Regions from separate parts of the Priestia sp. P1_B12_1 genome, predicted to be linked through region 2. Evidence: riboswitches for the same ligand, from Rfam matches in the RefSeq annotation. Region 2 holds a riboswitch; the other holds the start of a gene.
The links. A riboswitch is a leader RNA that binds a small molecule or an ion and turns the genes downstream of it on or off. The one in region 2 is predicted to bind cobalamin.
Positions count from the first base shown of each region.

Region 1: linked by a shared signal. The riboswitch ahead of AC1D0Y_RS22360 (HoxN/HupN/NixA family nickel/cobalt transporter) and the one ahead of AC1D0Y_RS21790 ((2Fe-2S) ferredoxin domain-containing protein) in region 2 are both predicted to bind cobalamin.

Region 1 covers NZ_JBFTZR010000008.1:62,660-70,228, reverse strand. The annotation lists gene AC1D0Y_RS22380 (DinB family protein) at 24-512, opposite strand; gene AC1D0Y_RS22375 (type 1 glutamine amidotransferase domain-containing protein) at 1,148-1,672, opposite strand; gene AC1D0Y_RS22370 (DoxX family protein) at 1,978-2,400, shown strand; gene AC1D0Y_RS22365 (M20 family metallopeptidase) at 2,470-3,600, opposite strand; gene AC1D0Y_RS22360 (HoxN/HupN/NixA family nickel/cobalt transporter) at 3,863-4,660, opposite strand; cobalamin riboswitch at 4,794-4,976, opposite strand; gene AC1D0Y_RS22355 (organic hydroperoxide resistance protein) at 5,082-5,501, opposite strand; gene AC1D0Y_RS22350 (undecaprenyl-diphosphatase) at 5,655-6,248, opposite strand; gene AC1D0Y_RS22345 (response regulator transcription factor) at 6,402-7,133, shown strand; gene AC1D0Y_RS22340 (HAMP domain-containing sensor histidine kinase) at 7,137-7,569, shown strand, end outside.
Region 2 covers NZ_JBFTZR010000007.1:150,433-158,001, forward strand. The annotation lists gene cobK (precorrin-6A reductase) at 1-280, opposite strand, end outside; gene AC1D0Y_RS21780 (sirohydrochlorin chelatase) at 277-1,188, opposite strand; gene cobJ (precorrin-3B C(17)-methyltransferase) at 1,207-2,829, opposite strand; gene AC1D0Y_RS21790 ((2Fe-2S) ferredoxin domain-containing protein) at 2,843-3,223, opposite strand; cobalamin riboswitch at 3,326-3,505, opposite strand; cobalamin riboswitch at 3,624-3,802, opposite strand; gene AC1D0Y_RS21795 (hypothetical protein) at 3,950-4,108, opposite strand; gene AC1D0Y_RS21800 (M42 family metallopeptidase) at 4,462-5,499, opposite strand; gene AC1D0Y_RS21805 (cation:dicarboxylate symporter family transporter) at 5,607-6,878, opposite strand; gene brnQ (branched-chain amino acid transport system II carrier protein) at 7,265-7,569, shown strand, end outside.

The DNA of each region.
Region 1 (7,569 bases), on a different contig from region 2:
AAACAGGCGGACTGCCTGTTTTTTTATGCACCAATTGCCGTTTTGATTTCTTCTATTTGTTCTTGATGACGCTTTTCATGATAGCCAATAAAATCAATCCACTGCTTTAAATCCATTAACCCAAACACAGGGTGTGGAAATGATTTTTGCTTTAGCTTGTCTTCACTTGCTGTTTCTTCTAGCTCTATTAAAGCCGCTCTCGATTCTGCCAGCTTACTCTTCATTTCTTCTAATGTCTGCTTTTCATTAGAAGGCGTAACTTGAGCCGGTGCATCTACTTTTCGCGCACGGTCTACCGCTAAATGAAACGGCTTATCTTCAGTCGGCTGATCTACACCGTTTTCTAACTGATCTTTCACACGTGAAACAATCATGCGCTCCATCAAATATAAATGTTCTAATACTTGCATAACGCTCCACGTATTAGATGCTGGCTGTTGATTTAATTGTTCATATGTTAATGATTCTACACTGCTCAATACATCATTTCGAAACTGTTCATTTTTATTCATTTTTCATCCTCCTCTAGGATTCCTCTAGCTTATCGTATCAAAAAACTCTTCCATATAAAAAAGATATCCCTTTCTTTAACCATGTTTTAGCTGCAATTGTTTCACGTGAAAAAATTGCATTTTCTATTTGACATAGATCAACTGAGGTGTTATATTTAGATTTCCGGCTTTTCTTTAAGAGCTGGACATAGTGAAAGTAACTTGAAAGGATGTATCGTACAATGCAAGGTAAAAATACTGGCATTCGACACATGTCTTTGAACAAAACTTATTCACACTGGATCGGCTTCGGAGCCGTAAGGATGCAAGAGAGGTAGGGCTTGCGTCGTTTAGGTTAATCGATCATGTGGAAAAACAAACCGCGGCAATGGATGAAATCCATGCAAGCACAATCAATGCTAATTGTGCCCTAACAACAACGAAACATACAAAAACCGTAATCATGGATTTTATAAAGAAAGTAATCATTTTGTTTTTACACTTGCAGAAAGCAAGTTACTGATAAGAAACACGAACAAAAGCGAGCAGATGCATCTGCTCGCTTTTTTAATGATTGTTTTTTATTTGCTTTATCATTTCTTTTTTAGCGGACCTTACAAAAAAAGCCAAAACCAGTATGGTTTCGACTTTTTTTCTTATTGCTCTGCTAGTACATCAGCAAATGCTTTTGCATAAGGAGGAAGGTCTGGCGGGCGGCGGCTTGAAATGATGTGGCCGTCGATTACGACTGCTTCATCATGCCAAATAGCTCCCGCATTTTCCATATCATCTTTGATTCCTGGCGTACTTGTTACGTTTCGGCCATCTAAGATTTTTGCAGAGATTAATACCCATCCTGCATGGCAGATTTGGCCGATTGGCTTTTGCTGTTCATCCATATGACGAACCATTTCAATTACTTCAGGGTAGCGGCGCAGTTTATCCGGCGCCCAGCCTCCAGGTACTAAAATAGCGTCATATTCAGCTGGATCAACATCTTTAAACGCGTAGTCCGATATGGCTGGAACACCGTATTTCCCCATGTACGTTTCGTTTGCTTTTTCTCCAACTAAATGTACTTCTGCTCCTTCTTCTCGAAGACGCATCACTGGATACCATAGTTCTAGATCTTCAAAGTCTGCACTAACAAGCGCAATGACTCTTTTATTTTCTAAGCGCATCGTAACACCTCCGCCATCAGTATAGCATGTTGGAGAATAAGATTGAAAATAAGGGACTAAATTATACATAATTAAAGGATTTTTCAAGTGCCCTTCAGAAAATTTTTGTATGCCAAATGGTCTAATTTTATATTTTTACTTGACTGAGGACAAACATCACACTACAATGTGTAGTGTGATGTTCATAATGTTGTAAAATTATCCAAATCAGAAAGACTTTCTGATTTAATTGCTACATTTCTTTTTTCAGGCTTTTACACTACATAATGTAGTGTTTTTCAAATACACTTAAAGGAGGAAGTAAAGTGAATAAAAACGTTGAAATTGGTTCACTTATTATTCGTTTAGTATTAGGTTTTACATTTTTAGTGCACGGCTTTCAAAAATGGCAAGGCGGGATTGAAAATACAGTAGGGTTCTTCGATAGCTTAGGAATCCCTGGTTTCATGGCATATATTGTTGCAACCATTGAACTTGTAGGTGGGGTTCTTATTATTCTTGGTCTAGCAACAAGAGTCGTAGCTGCTTTATTTGTGGCAGTTATGCTTGGCGCCATTTTTACAGCCAAGCTTAAAAGCGGATTTGTTGGCGGGTTTGAGTTTGATATTGCCTTAATTGCCATGTCTGCTCACTTATTTCTTGCAGGAAGCCAGTTCCTTGCTCTTGATGCAGTGGTATTCAAAAAGAAAGAAACTGCCTTTTCTCTTCAAGAAGAAAGCAGTAAATAAAAAAAGAAAGCTTATACTCTCCCAATATAAGCTCTCAGATTAGTCCCCGCCGTTTGAGGCGGGCTTTTTTTATATTTGCAGCAGCAAATTCGCAAATAAAGAAGAACGCTCGGATAACGTATCAATTTGAATATGTTCATATTCCGCATGTATTCCTTTTCCGCATGCTCCTAGCCCATCCAACGTGGGAACGCCAATGGCCGCTGTAAAATTGCCATCACTTCCTCCTCCAACAGCTGCTTCTTCTAATTTCATACCCAGTTTGGCCGCGATTGACTGAGCGCATTCAAATAACTCTTCCGTTTGTTTAGACTTGACCATCGGAGGACGATTCATGCCTCCCGTTACTTCGAGCTTAATCCCTTTTAAAATGGGTGTTAAATTCAAAATAATATCCGTCATGCGTTTTGCTTCTTCTTCTGTAGAAACACGTAAATCCACGTGCGCTTCTGCATATTCCGGCACTACATTTGTACCGCTGCCTCCCGTAAATGTCCCAACGTTCACCGTTGTACCTTTTTCATAATCTGTTAAGCTCTGCAAGAAAATCACTTGGCGCGCCAGCTCTTCAATCGCATTGATTCCTTCTTTGTGGTGATTACCCGCGTGTGCTGCTCGTCCCCATACTTTCACGGTAAAAATTCCCGCTCCTTTGCGCGACGTTTTTAACGCACCTGAACCCGCCACCGCCGGTTCCGCTACTAGCACTGCTTCACTTCTTTGCGCTTCTTCTTCAATGTATTTTTTAGAAGAAATTGACCCAATCTCTTCATCCGAATTGCAGAAAAACACAATTTTTTTATCCAGCGGTAAGCCAAGCTCTTGAATCGCTTTAATCGCCCATATAGATTGTACAATGCCGCCTTTCATGTCTAAAATTCCCGGACCGTACAGCTTGTTTCCCTCTGTTCTTAGACTCAGCCTTCCCTTTTCCCACACCGTGTCAAAGTGACCGATGATTAAAAGCTGCTTTTCTCCTTCTCCAATCGTAAATTTCAAGTGGTTTCCTACTTCTTTTTCTTCTATGATTTCGTACCCTACCCCTAAACGCTTTTGAAACAGCTGCGTTAAATACTTTCCACACTGATCTACTAACTCTTTACTGTAGGACGGTGATTCTTTTTTCACAAATCCCACTAAATCTTCGAGCATCTCTTGTTCGTGTTCTTTTAAATAACTAAACACGCTTTGTTCTACCATTACCTGACTCAAATCAATTCCTCCTCTAGAAAACCCCTGCTGCTTGCATTAAATGCTTTTATTTATCGTACGTATAACTATGTTCTACGTTTCACATAACGACCTTAAATTATCCTTAATTATAATGGTTTTCAGACAATTTTCCATCCTTTAAATACAGATAATACTTTAACTTATTCATAACCGACCGAAAATAGCCATAAACTTCAACAAATTCATACAAAAAAGCTTCAATCTTCAACAGATTAAAGCTTTCATTTGACTAATTGACATTTATTTTAATATTTTTCCCTTTTGACTTCACACTCACAAAAACAAACATAGACACTAAGAAAATAAACAGAATAACGCCAACCATTTCAAAGTTTACTTCGGCCCATGGGTTAAAGAAAGTGAATGCTAAATAGAACGACACACCATACGCGAGGACAACAATAACCCAGCCCATCAAGCGGGAAGCAGATTGCCCAAACTTACTCGATTCATTCACCATTTTATGTACAATCATTGAATCGATTGTATCTGTGAGCATCATACCAAACATAAATACTAGTCCTAATAAAAGCGGCGTATACTTGCCTGCGTTCCCTACAGCTAGAGACCACACGGCCGTTTGGCTGACCGTTTCGGCTGCTAAAGCGAACAATGCCCCTACAAGAATAATTAAAAAAGGATTCGTTGTTCCTTTTGCGATTTTCGGAATAAACTTCCCTTTTAATCCGCTCAGCTGAAACTCTTCTTCTTTATTTTTAGTTCGAAGCAAATGATATGTGTTTAATGTTCCAATCAGAAAGAGAGAGATAATGGATACCCAAGATGCAAAATGATCGAAATATGATGGAAACGTAAAATTCTTCATCACCACGCCCAGCACCCCGGCCGTGACGGCCACCATTCCTCCATGACCTAGTGAAAACAGCGTTCCGACCCACGGGGCAAAACGGCTGCCCATTCGCCAATTATATCGGGTCTGGCCGTCAATAAAAGCTAAGTGATCTGCATCCAATCCGTGCCTGATTCCTAATAAAAAGACAAGTAAAAAAACTGATAAACCTTCCATTTCCTACACTCCTTTTTTTAAAATAAAACGTAAAAAAGCCTCAATTCTATAGAAATTGAGGACGTGTCGGCATATGAAAATAAACAGCAATTGCTCACTGCGTACCTTGATACACCGCCTCTTTCCTAGAAGAGTCAAGTGTACAGAATAGGTAGGTCTCCTGGCTTGAGATCATCATTTTCTACCGTCTTCCCCATTTTGAGTGACGATAAGATAGAAAACTCCCTGCTTACAGTGGCTGGACCGCTCGAGATTTGCACTCGATTCCCTGTTACCTCTTACGCTATGTAAGAGCACCTAAACTGTGCGAATGATTCATTTTCTTCCTCATTATACTAGTACCGCTTACAAATGAATAGAGAAAATTCAAATAAAAAAGCCCTGCTAAGCTTTACATGCTTAGCAGGGCTTTTTAAAGCAATTAAGCTACTTCTACCGTTACGTCTACGTTGCCGCTGATTGCTTTTGAATACGGGCAGTATGAGTGAGCTAGGTCTACGTATTTTTTCGCTGTTTCTAAATCTAAGCCTTCAATATGAGCTTCAAGCGCTACTCCAATTTTCACTCCTTGATCAGCTTTATCAGGAAGCAGCTGAACAGTAGCTTTTACTTCACTGCTTTTGATTTCTACGTTATGTTTTTTCAACATAAATTCTAACGCGCTGTTGAAACAGGCACTGTATCCAGCTGCAAACAGCTGCTCTGGGTTTGTTGCTGTTGTTGCTTCTCCACCAAGCGCTGGAGGTGTTGCAACGTCTAAGTTAAAGATGTTATCTAAAGAGTGAACTTCTCCTGTTCTTCCACCTGTGTTAACGACTGTTGTTTCATATAAAGCTTTCATGTATAAACCTCTCCTCTTTTTCATTAATTTTATTAAAAATTTTTTATTTATCGTTTCTGTAATTTAATTGTACACAATTTAATTTTAAAAAACAAGTATTAAATACATTAAAAATTTCCCAATAAAAAAAAGCCGCGTATTTGCGACTTTTTCTTAATAATATTGAGACTGTTCGTCATAAGCTGATTTTCGAAAAATAGACAAGTTGGTAATAGCTCTCATCAGTTTCGTATTAAAAATAACATAATGAATGAACAGCGCCAGCACGCAGCCTAGAACGGCTCCTGTTAACACATCGAATGGATAATGAACGCCAACCCATACGCGTGAAAAGGCAATGAGTACGCCCATGACAACCCACATGCGCCCTGAACGTTTGAAATGCAGCCAAATGGTAAAAGTGATAACTAATGCAGATGTAGCATGATCGCTTGGAAATGAAGAATTTGCGGCGTGATCAATAAGCTGATTCACGTGGTGAGAGATAAACGGACGATCTCGATAAGCAAATAAACTAATCACTTTATTGATAATGACTCCTGTGGCACAAGCACACAAAGCTTGAAATGCTACAACACGGCTGCCGTTTTTATTAATAAGTAAAAACAAGCCGAGTAAAACGATAAGTACATACTGGGCATAATCTGCAAAGAATACCATCAGCGAATCTAGAGGCTTTACGTGTGAGGCATACTGATTCACCGCGTGGAAGATGGTATAATCTACTGAATTAATAGCTGATAACATAATCGAAATCCTTTCTTATTTTTAAATGTCATTAGCTATCTTATCAGTTTCTTGAGAAAATGAACATTATTTCTCGGGCTATTATTGATATATTTAGTCAAATAACTATTGATTTCCCTGTCATTTATACACCTCCAATCTCTCCGTGCTATAATGTACGCAACTATACATAGACACAAGGGGGAATTTTTGTTGAGTAAAGGCAGAATTTTAATTGTAGAAGATGAGCGCAAAATTGCTCGTTTAATTCAGCTCGAGCTTGAACATGAAGGGTACGAAACGGGCATGGCTTACACGGGAACAGAAGGATTGGCAGAGTTTCAAGAACACGATTGGGATTTGCTGCTTTTAGATGTGATGCTTCCTGAACTGAGCGGACTCGAAGTACTTCGTCGCATTCGAGCAAATGATGATCAAACGCCCGTTATCTTATTAACAGCTCGAGACGCCCTTCCTGATAAGGTAAGCGGACTGGATTTAGGAGCAAACGACTATATTACAAAGCCTTTTCAAATTGAAGAGCTTTTTGCACGCATTCGCGTATGGCTTCGCCATCCTGCATCAACATCGCCTGCTGAACAAGAAACAGCCACTCTGCAACTAGGCAATTTAGTCGTTAACGAAAAAACGCGAGAAGTCACGCGTGAAAATGAAGCTATTGAGCTGACTCCTAAAGAATATGATTTGCTTGTCTATATGCTTCAAAACAAAAATCAAGTGTTGAGCTTTGAACAGCTTCTTACAAACGTTTGGGGATTTGATTATTACGGAGACACAAATATTGTATACGTATACATTCGTTATTTACGTAAAAAGATTGATGCTTCATTTTCAACTCCTTACATTCAAACAGTGCGCGGCGTTGGCTACATGCTGAAGGAGTAGCTTATGAAACTACAAACAAAGATTATTCTTACATCAACTGCGCTGCTTTTTATTTTATTAGTAATTGCAAACAGTTCGATTTACTTCATTTTCAAGAAGACCATGGAAGACAACGCAATTGAACGTTTGCAAGCAGAAACAAGCAATGTAACAAATGGGCTAAAGCAAACGAGTGCGACGGTTAAACAAGCCAACTTGCTTCGTGCCTATTTGCCTCCTAACGGAATGATTCGTATTTTACCCAAATTCGGCAGTCCTTTAGTTGTATCCGTTACGGATCAAACGAAAGAGCTTCAGGACTTACCTTATTCCTATTATTCAAATGAACAAACAAGCATCAAAGAAGATGACGGCCATCTATACGCGATTTCACACACCCCTGTCATTTGGACGAACGGTGAAGTTGTTTCTTTGGAAGTCACGGAACAACTGGCAG
Region 2 (7,569 bases):
TGTAAGGAATCGCTGTTTCAGCAGCTGCGCCGATAGCATTTTTAGACGCTTCTTCCGCAAAGGGATGACTTGCATCCACAATAGCTTTTACACGATGTTCGTTTACAAAATCCATCATATCTTCTTTTGTGAGACGTCCAATTTTCACTTTCACTTCTGCACGCTGTAATTCGATAGCTGCGTTTTCGGTTACAACCGTTGCCGTAACCTCATGACCTGCTTTTTTCACTTGCACGGCTAATGCACGTGCATCGCTAGTTCCGGCTAACAATAAAATCATTTTAGCCCGCCGACCTTATCTTCATGGTGGTCGTGGTCATGATGGTGATCGTGGTGATGGTGTCCGTGATCATGGTCATGATCGTGATGATGATGGTGATCAATATGCTCCATAATGCCGAGGCGATATTGACACGTATCGCAGTTCATTTTCACTTCACCTTCTAATCCTTCTTCAGCACGTTCTTTTAAAATTGTCTGCAGTTTTGGGTGAAAACCGAAATAGCCGGCGAGCTTAAACTCAATGTTTTCATGCTGCATTTTATACTGCGTCACCATTTCTTCCAAACGCTTAATTAGTACTCCTGTAAATAAGAAATACGGGAGAATAACCACTTTTTTAGCGCCTAGTTTTAAACATCGCTCTACCCCTTCATCAATCAGCGGAGCAGTTACGCCCATAAAAGAAGTTTCAACGATTTTATAGTTTGTTTTTTCCCAAAGAAGGCGCGTAATTTTATATAAATCACTGTTTGCATCAGGATCACTTCCTCCTCGCCCTAAGACGATAACAGCCGTGTCTTCAGCTGGAGTTTCTAAATTCTCTCCTGATTCTTGTAATCTCGTTTTTAAAATTTCAAGGGCTTCTTCATGAACGCCAATGGGACGTCCGTATACGAAGTTTACGTGTGGATATTTTTCCTTAGCTTCATCTATAGCCGCCGGAATATGTATTTTAGAGTGGCCAGCAGGCAAGAGCATAATTGGAATTACAACTACATCTTTTGCTCCTTTTGCCACACATGTATCAATGCCTTGACTTACATTTGGGCGTTCAAATTCTAGAAAACACGTTTCTACTAAAATAGATGCGTCCCAATCATGCTTCATAGTCGAAATAAATTCGCGAATTTGATCGTTCCCTTCAGGATCTCTGCTTCCATGACCGACAAATAAAACTGATTTCATATAATGCCCTCCCATTTTTTAATCTCCACACGGAGCTGGTTCTACTTTTATTTTTGGTGTTATATCTTGATAGTCGAATCCATAAACGTTCTTCACACGCTTAAAGAATTTATGAAATCGCTCATTAGGATGACCTTTTTCTTTATATTCATGGACAATGTTCTCCACTATTTCAACAATGTCGTCAGGTGCTATGCCTTCCGCCACAATTTGACCTGAATGCGCATTTCGTCCAACCGTTTTAGCTCCTAAAAATAAATCAAACGCACCTTTTCTATAGACAATGCCGATATCTTCTTGAACTGCGCCATAACAGGCCATACCGCATCCATTAATACCAAGCTTCAGCTCTTTTGGCATGTCCATTCCCCCGAGGCGTTTTTGTAATTCTTCCGTATGTGGAATAGCATCGCTTTTTTCTCCGTCACAAAAATCACACGCTTTAATTGTGAACACGTCTCCGACCGGAGATAGTAAAAAGGAAGCTGCTTGGAGCTTTTTAATAATCACATCTGGCTGGGCTGTTGGAATTTGAAGTTTGATTTGATGGTCAGGTGTATACTCCATCGTACCTTTTTCACCAACAACTTCTGCTAGTGTTGTCATTTGAACAGGCGTGAATTTCTTATTGGCAAGTCCTGGACTAACCGCGACTTCGAAAATAGACTGTACTGGCTGACGTACGACCGCAGAAGTAGGTTCACCTAAAATTGCTTGAAGCGCTTCTTCTGCAAGAGCTCGTGAAGTTGCTGTTTCTTCTGTTTTGGTCTGAATTGCTTCAATAGTCGAAGCTGTTTGCTTTACAGTCTCTTCTTGATCGAGAGCCCATGGTTCTGCTTCTTTTCGAAGTCGCTGATGCGGTCTTAGCGGCTGCTCCGTTTGGTTGAGGGTATATTTTCGCTGATACCCGCGCGGTGTAATCATTAAATCGTCGTAAAAGAACGTAGATGAATTTCCGACAACAACGGTAGTCAGCATGCCAATTTCATGATTTAACATGTCTTTTAAGTTGGTCATTACGACTTCTTCACGGTCACGATAAGCGCTTTTCACAAGACCAACAGGCGTATCAGGGGAACGATACTTTAATAGAATTCTTTGCGCTTCAACAATTTGTCTTGTTCGTCTTCCGCTCTTTGGGTTGTAAAAAGCCACTACAAAATCTGCTTGTGCAGCTGCTTCAATTCTTTTTTCGATTAGCTCCCAAGGCGTAAGGTGGTCACTTAAACTAATTGTACAAGCATCGTGCATCACGGGCGCTCCAAGGAGAGATGCGCATGAATTGATAGCCGAAATGCCAGGAATTACTTCCAGCTCTACGCCCGTTTCTTTTTTCCAGCCTTTTTCAATCAACACTTCATACACAAGGCCTGCCATTCCGTATACTCCCGCATCTCCGCTCGAAATGACAGCTACGGTTTTTCCTGCTTCAGCTTGCTTTACAGCTTCCTGTGCACGGCTTACTTCTTCGGTCATTCCCGTACTAATAATTTGCTGATTCGTTAACAGTCCTTGAATTAATTCCACATAGGTTTTGTAACCGATGATCATATCACTTTCTTGAATGGCTTCTCTTGCTCGCTGTGTAATATGTTCAAAGCTTCCCGGCCCAAATCCAATAACTAAAAGTTTACCTTTCATGCTAGCTCCTCCTTTATGCGTTACTTTTTACTTTGTCAATTCCTTCTATGGAGTCACTGTTTTCCGGAGAAACGAAACCATTTTGATCATATTCATAAATAAGCGATTCCTTTATACTGCAGCCTCCTGCTAAATGTTCTTCGACAATCCGATGAGCCACGGTTTCAGTGACCTGCTTGTACCAATCTCCTGAAGGATAGACGATAGCTACAGGAGCATCTTTGCATCGTCCGTTACAACGTGTACGCGTTGTATGAACCGTTTCATCCAAATCCAGTTCTGTCACTTTATTTCGAATAGCTTGCGTGGCTTCTTCTCCACCTTTTCTCATACAGCTGCTTCCATTACAAATCAATACGTGATGTTTTGTTCCATTTAAGTTCCACGTCGTCACACTCATTCGCTCCTTTACTAAAAAAAGCGCCTCTATCAATGATAGAGGCGCAGAAAAATTCAAACTAAGTTTTTGCACTTCCACCTATATCCCGTAGGGTAAGCTTCGCATTGGAAAAAGGCTGGTTTCCTGACTTCGATTCATCACTTGATTGCGCCTTCCCGAATACAGTGGCATATGCAATCAGCTCATCTTCACAGTGGCGGGTACCGCGCTGGCTTCACACCAGACTTCCCATTTAACGCAATGTGGACATTGCGCACCTTTTTTGCACGATATGTAGTTTTGCGATACGAGAAAAACCCGCTTCGCTAATATGCGAGCGGGTAAAACGTCAGAATAAGAGTGTACACGAATGCCACTTTAAGCCAACGTTTCCCTTCCCGCTCCCCGGAGAAATAGAAACTTCACAATAAAGACAGGTCTCCTGACTTGTGTATCATTCTACTTGAGAACCTTCCCGTGATTTTTCCACAGTGGTTATACTCGTTCGTCCACACTTACAGTTGCGGGGGCAGTACTGGTCTTTCACCAGTTTCCCTATTAAGCCTTCTTGGCATCTTTACTGTTGCTGTTTGATATATATGAACCTTTTAAACTATCAGAATAATAGAAGTAACTACCATATCATAGCGTACATTTTTTTTTATTTCAACTCTATTCTTTTTATAGGATATAAAGAGCCATAAAAAAACAAGAGCAAAAAATCAGCTCTTGTTTTTCTACTTATATAGCTACCAATGTTAAATGAGGATCATTATAATACACGACTTCTGAAAGAACTTTACAGCCATTTGTTTTGGCAAAAGCTTCTCTCGCCTGCTTTTCAGTTTCAAATTCAAACATTTTCATTTCTTTTCCAGCATATACCGTCAGTACCCACATGAAAAGATTCGCCTCCGATTATTGTAGTGATCGCTATATCCACATTATGACGAAACCATTTCCTTTTGAAAACCCATTCTACAAAACTTGTCACAAGAAACTTTTAAAAATTTAAAAACATTTTAACTTCTGTAAATGAACAAAATGTACAAAAGGTTTAAGCAGTATGGTACCTTTTTAAAAAGGTGCTTTTTTAACCAACTGTTGATTCACCAGTAAAAAAATATATAGTATTTATAAAAAAAAAAGAAGCCAGACAGCCGGCTTCTTTTTTAAGAAAGGAAAGAACAGACATCACAATCCCGTTCTGTTCTTTCCTTTGCATAAAAATACACTAATTAAATATCCCTTTCTTAAAGCAGAATCATGTTCGACTGAACATAGTAATAGAGAAGCTTATACGTATGATTCAATGAATCTTGATGCGTTCTCTCAAACGCATGAGAAGAATCAATTCCTGGACCAATCAAGCCGTGTACGATATCGTGTCCGGCACGAATAGCAGCAGAAGCATCTGATCCGTAAAACGGATAAATATCTAATTTGTACTGAATATCATGCTGCTTAGCTAGCTCCACTAAATGCTTTCTCAAACCGTAATGATATGGGCCGCTTGAATCTTTTACACAAATAGACACGGTGTATTCATCAGTAGATTGTCCATCTCCCATAGCACCCATATCAACCGCTAAGTATTCTACTGTTTGAGGCGTAATGTTCGAATTTCCTCCGTATCCAATTTCTTCATTATTTGAAATGAGAAAATGCGTAGTGTATGGCAGTTCGATCTGTTCTTCTTGAATTATTTTCATGAGCTGAAGCAATAAAGCTACGCTTGCTTTATCATCGAGATGACGAGATTTAATAAAACCGCTTTTTGTTATTTCTACACGAGGATCAAACGAAACAAAGTCGCCGACTTCAATTCCAAGACTGCGAACATCTTCTGCGCTATGTACTTTTTCATCCAATCGAATTTCTATATTTTCTTGATTCCGCTCAGCTTTCCCTGCATCTTTATACACATGAACAGATGTTTGATGCATAAGGATGGTTCCTTTAAATACTTCTCCTGATGAAGTTTCAATTTCACAATATTCTCCTTCAATAGAATTGTAGCGAAACCCTCCAATCAGGTCGATTTTCAGACGTCCACTCGGTTTGATTTCTTTTACCATAGCACCTAATGTATCGACATGAGCCGTCAGCATGCGGTGGTGATCTGTATCTTTACCGGGAATAGTAGCGACTAAGCCCCCTTTTCGATTGCGATACGTTTGAATATTTAGCTCTTTTACATAGTCTTCGACAAATGAAATTACCTTTTCTGTATTTCCAGAAGGACTGGGAATCGAAACAAGCTTTTTAATTAACTGAACAGTTTCCGTCATTATGACACTTCCTTTGTCTCTCATTTCTTTTATTTTACCATATGTTTCAAAAAAGATAACAGGCAGCTCCAAACAAAAAAGCCGGGCAGATGCCCGGCTTTTTTGTTTTAAGCTATGTTTGATTTCTTTAATTGATTTGTGTAATTTAATGATTTTTGCTTATCAAACTCGCCTTCAGACTTGGACATTACAATAGCAGCTAAAGCATTTCCTACTACGTTAACTGTGGTACGCATCATATCAAGAATGCGGTCAATTCCTGCAATAAATGCCATGCCTTCAAGAGGGAAGCCCATAGATTCAAGTGTAGCAAGTACAACTACAAACGATGCCCCTGGTACACCAGCCATTCCTTTTGAGGTTAACATTAGCACAAGAAGGAGCTGAATTTGATCCATAATGGAAAGGTCGATGCCGTACATTTGAGCAATAAACAGCGATGCCAGCGCCTGATAAATGGTTGAACCATCTAAATTAAACGTGTAGCCCGTTGGAATAACAAACGATGTAACCGATTTAGAACAGCCGAAGTCTTCCATCTTTTTGATAAGAGACGGTAAAACGGCTTCTGAACTTGCCGTTGTAAAAGCAAGAAGCAGCTCGTCTTTTAACACTTTTATCAGCGTAAACATGCTTGTTCCAGCCATTTTAGCAATAATTCCAAGAACCACAAGCACAAAGAAAATCATGGTGAAGTAAACGGCGAACACTAATTTTCCTAATGGAATAAGTGATCCGACACCAAACTTTATAATATTAACACCAATAAGTGCAAATACACCTACTGGAGCAAACTTCATCACCAAATTAGTTACCCAAAACATTGCATCCAAGACGCCTTCAAAAAAGGCTAAAACAGGTTTTCCTCTCTCTCCAATCGAAGCTACGCCTACACCAAACAGTACGGAAAATAAAATGATTGGTAAAAGATCGCCTTCTGCTACCGATTGAAAGACGTTTGTCGGAACAATATGAAGAAGCTCTTGAGCAATCCCTGTACTTTCAGACGTTTTTGCCGTTGCCTCATATTGAGAAATATCGCTTTTTTCAATATGTCCCATATCAACCCCTGCACCAGGGTGAAATAAGTTCGCGGCAATAATCCCCACTACAATAGCAATGGTTGTAACAATTTCAAAATAAAGAATTGTCTTTCCGCCAAGCTTACCTAATTTTTTGATATCGCCTACTCCTGCGACCGCTACGATTAATGCTGAAATCACAATCGGTACGACAATCATCTTAATTAAATGAATAAATATGTCTCCAACCGGCTGTAAAATAGAAATGGCTGTATCGCTTCCGTAAAAGATAGCACCTACAGCTACGCCTAAAATCAGTCCAATTAGAATCTGAGTTGCTAGACCTAACCTTTTCACTTTCTTGCTCCTTTCGCACAGTTGACTTTCACCCATCGAGCATATGCGGTTCCGCGAACCGTGTATAAATATACATCCTTACAGCACCTTATGTAAACAGTTCTTTACTAAAAGGATGTAAGGCCGCACATGCGAATTTTTAAAACTTACAGTTCTGTTTTATCATATCAAATAATTGTTGTATATTGAGATTTTTTTGCTAAGAATTTTTCTATTTTTGCTATTTCAGCGAATAAATTAAAAAAATAAAATTTTATATTGAAATATGCATTTTAGGTTAGTATAATACGATACATGTTTATTTTTATTATTCGAATATAAAATTCTGAAAATTTTAATTATTCAACGCGATAATAAAAAGCATTTATAATTTTGGAGGTTTTAACGTGTCAAACAAAGTTCCTTTTTCATTTATAGTGGTTATTGGCTTTATGCTTTTTGCCCTATTCTTCGGCGCAGGTAATTTAATCTTCCCTGCAATGTTAGGTCAGTCTGCTGGAAGCAATATTTGGTCAGCAAACGCTGGATTTTTAGTAACGGGTGTAGGTCTGCCTCTTCTAGGCGTTCTCGCATTTGGTTTTTCCGGAAAAGAGGATCTGCAGTCTTTAGCTAGTCGCGTACACCCAGCTTTCGGTATTATCTTTACTACGATTTTATACTTGGCAATCGGACCGCTTTTTGCGATGCCAAG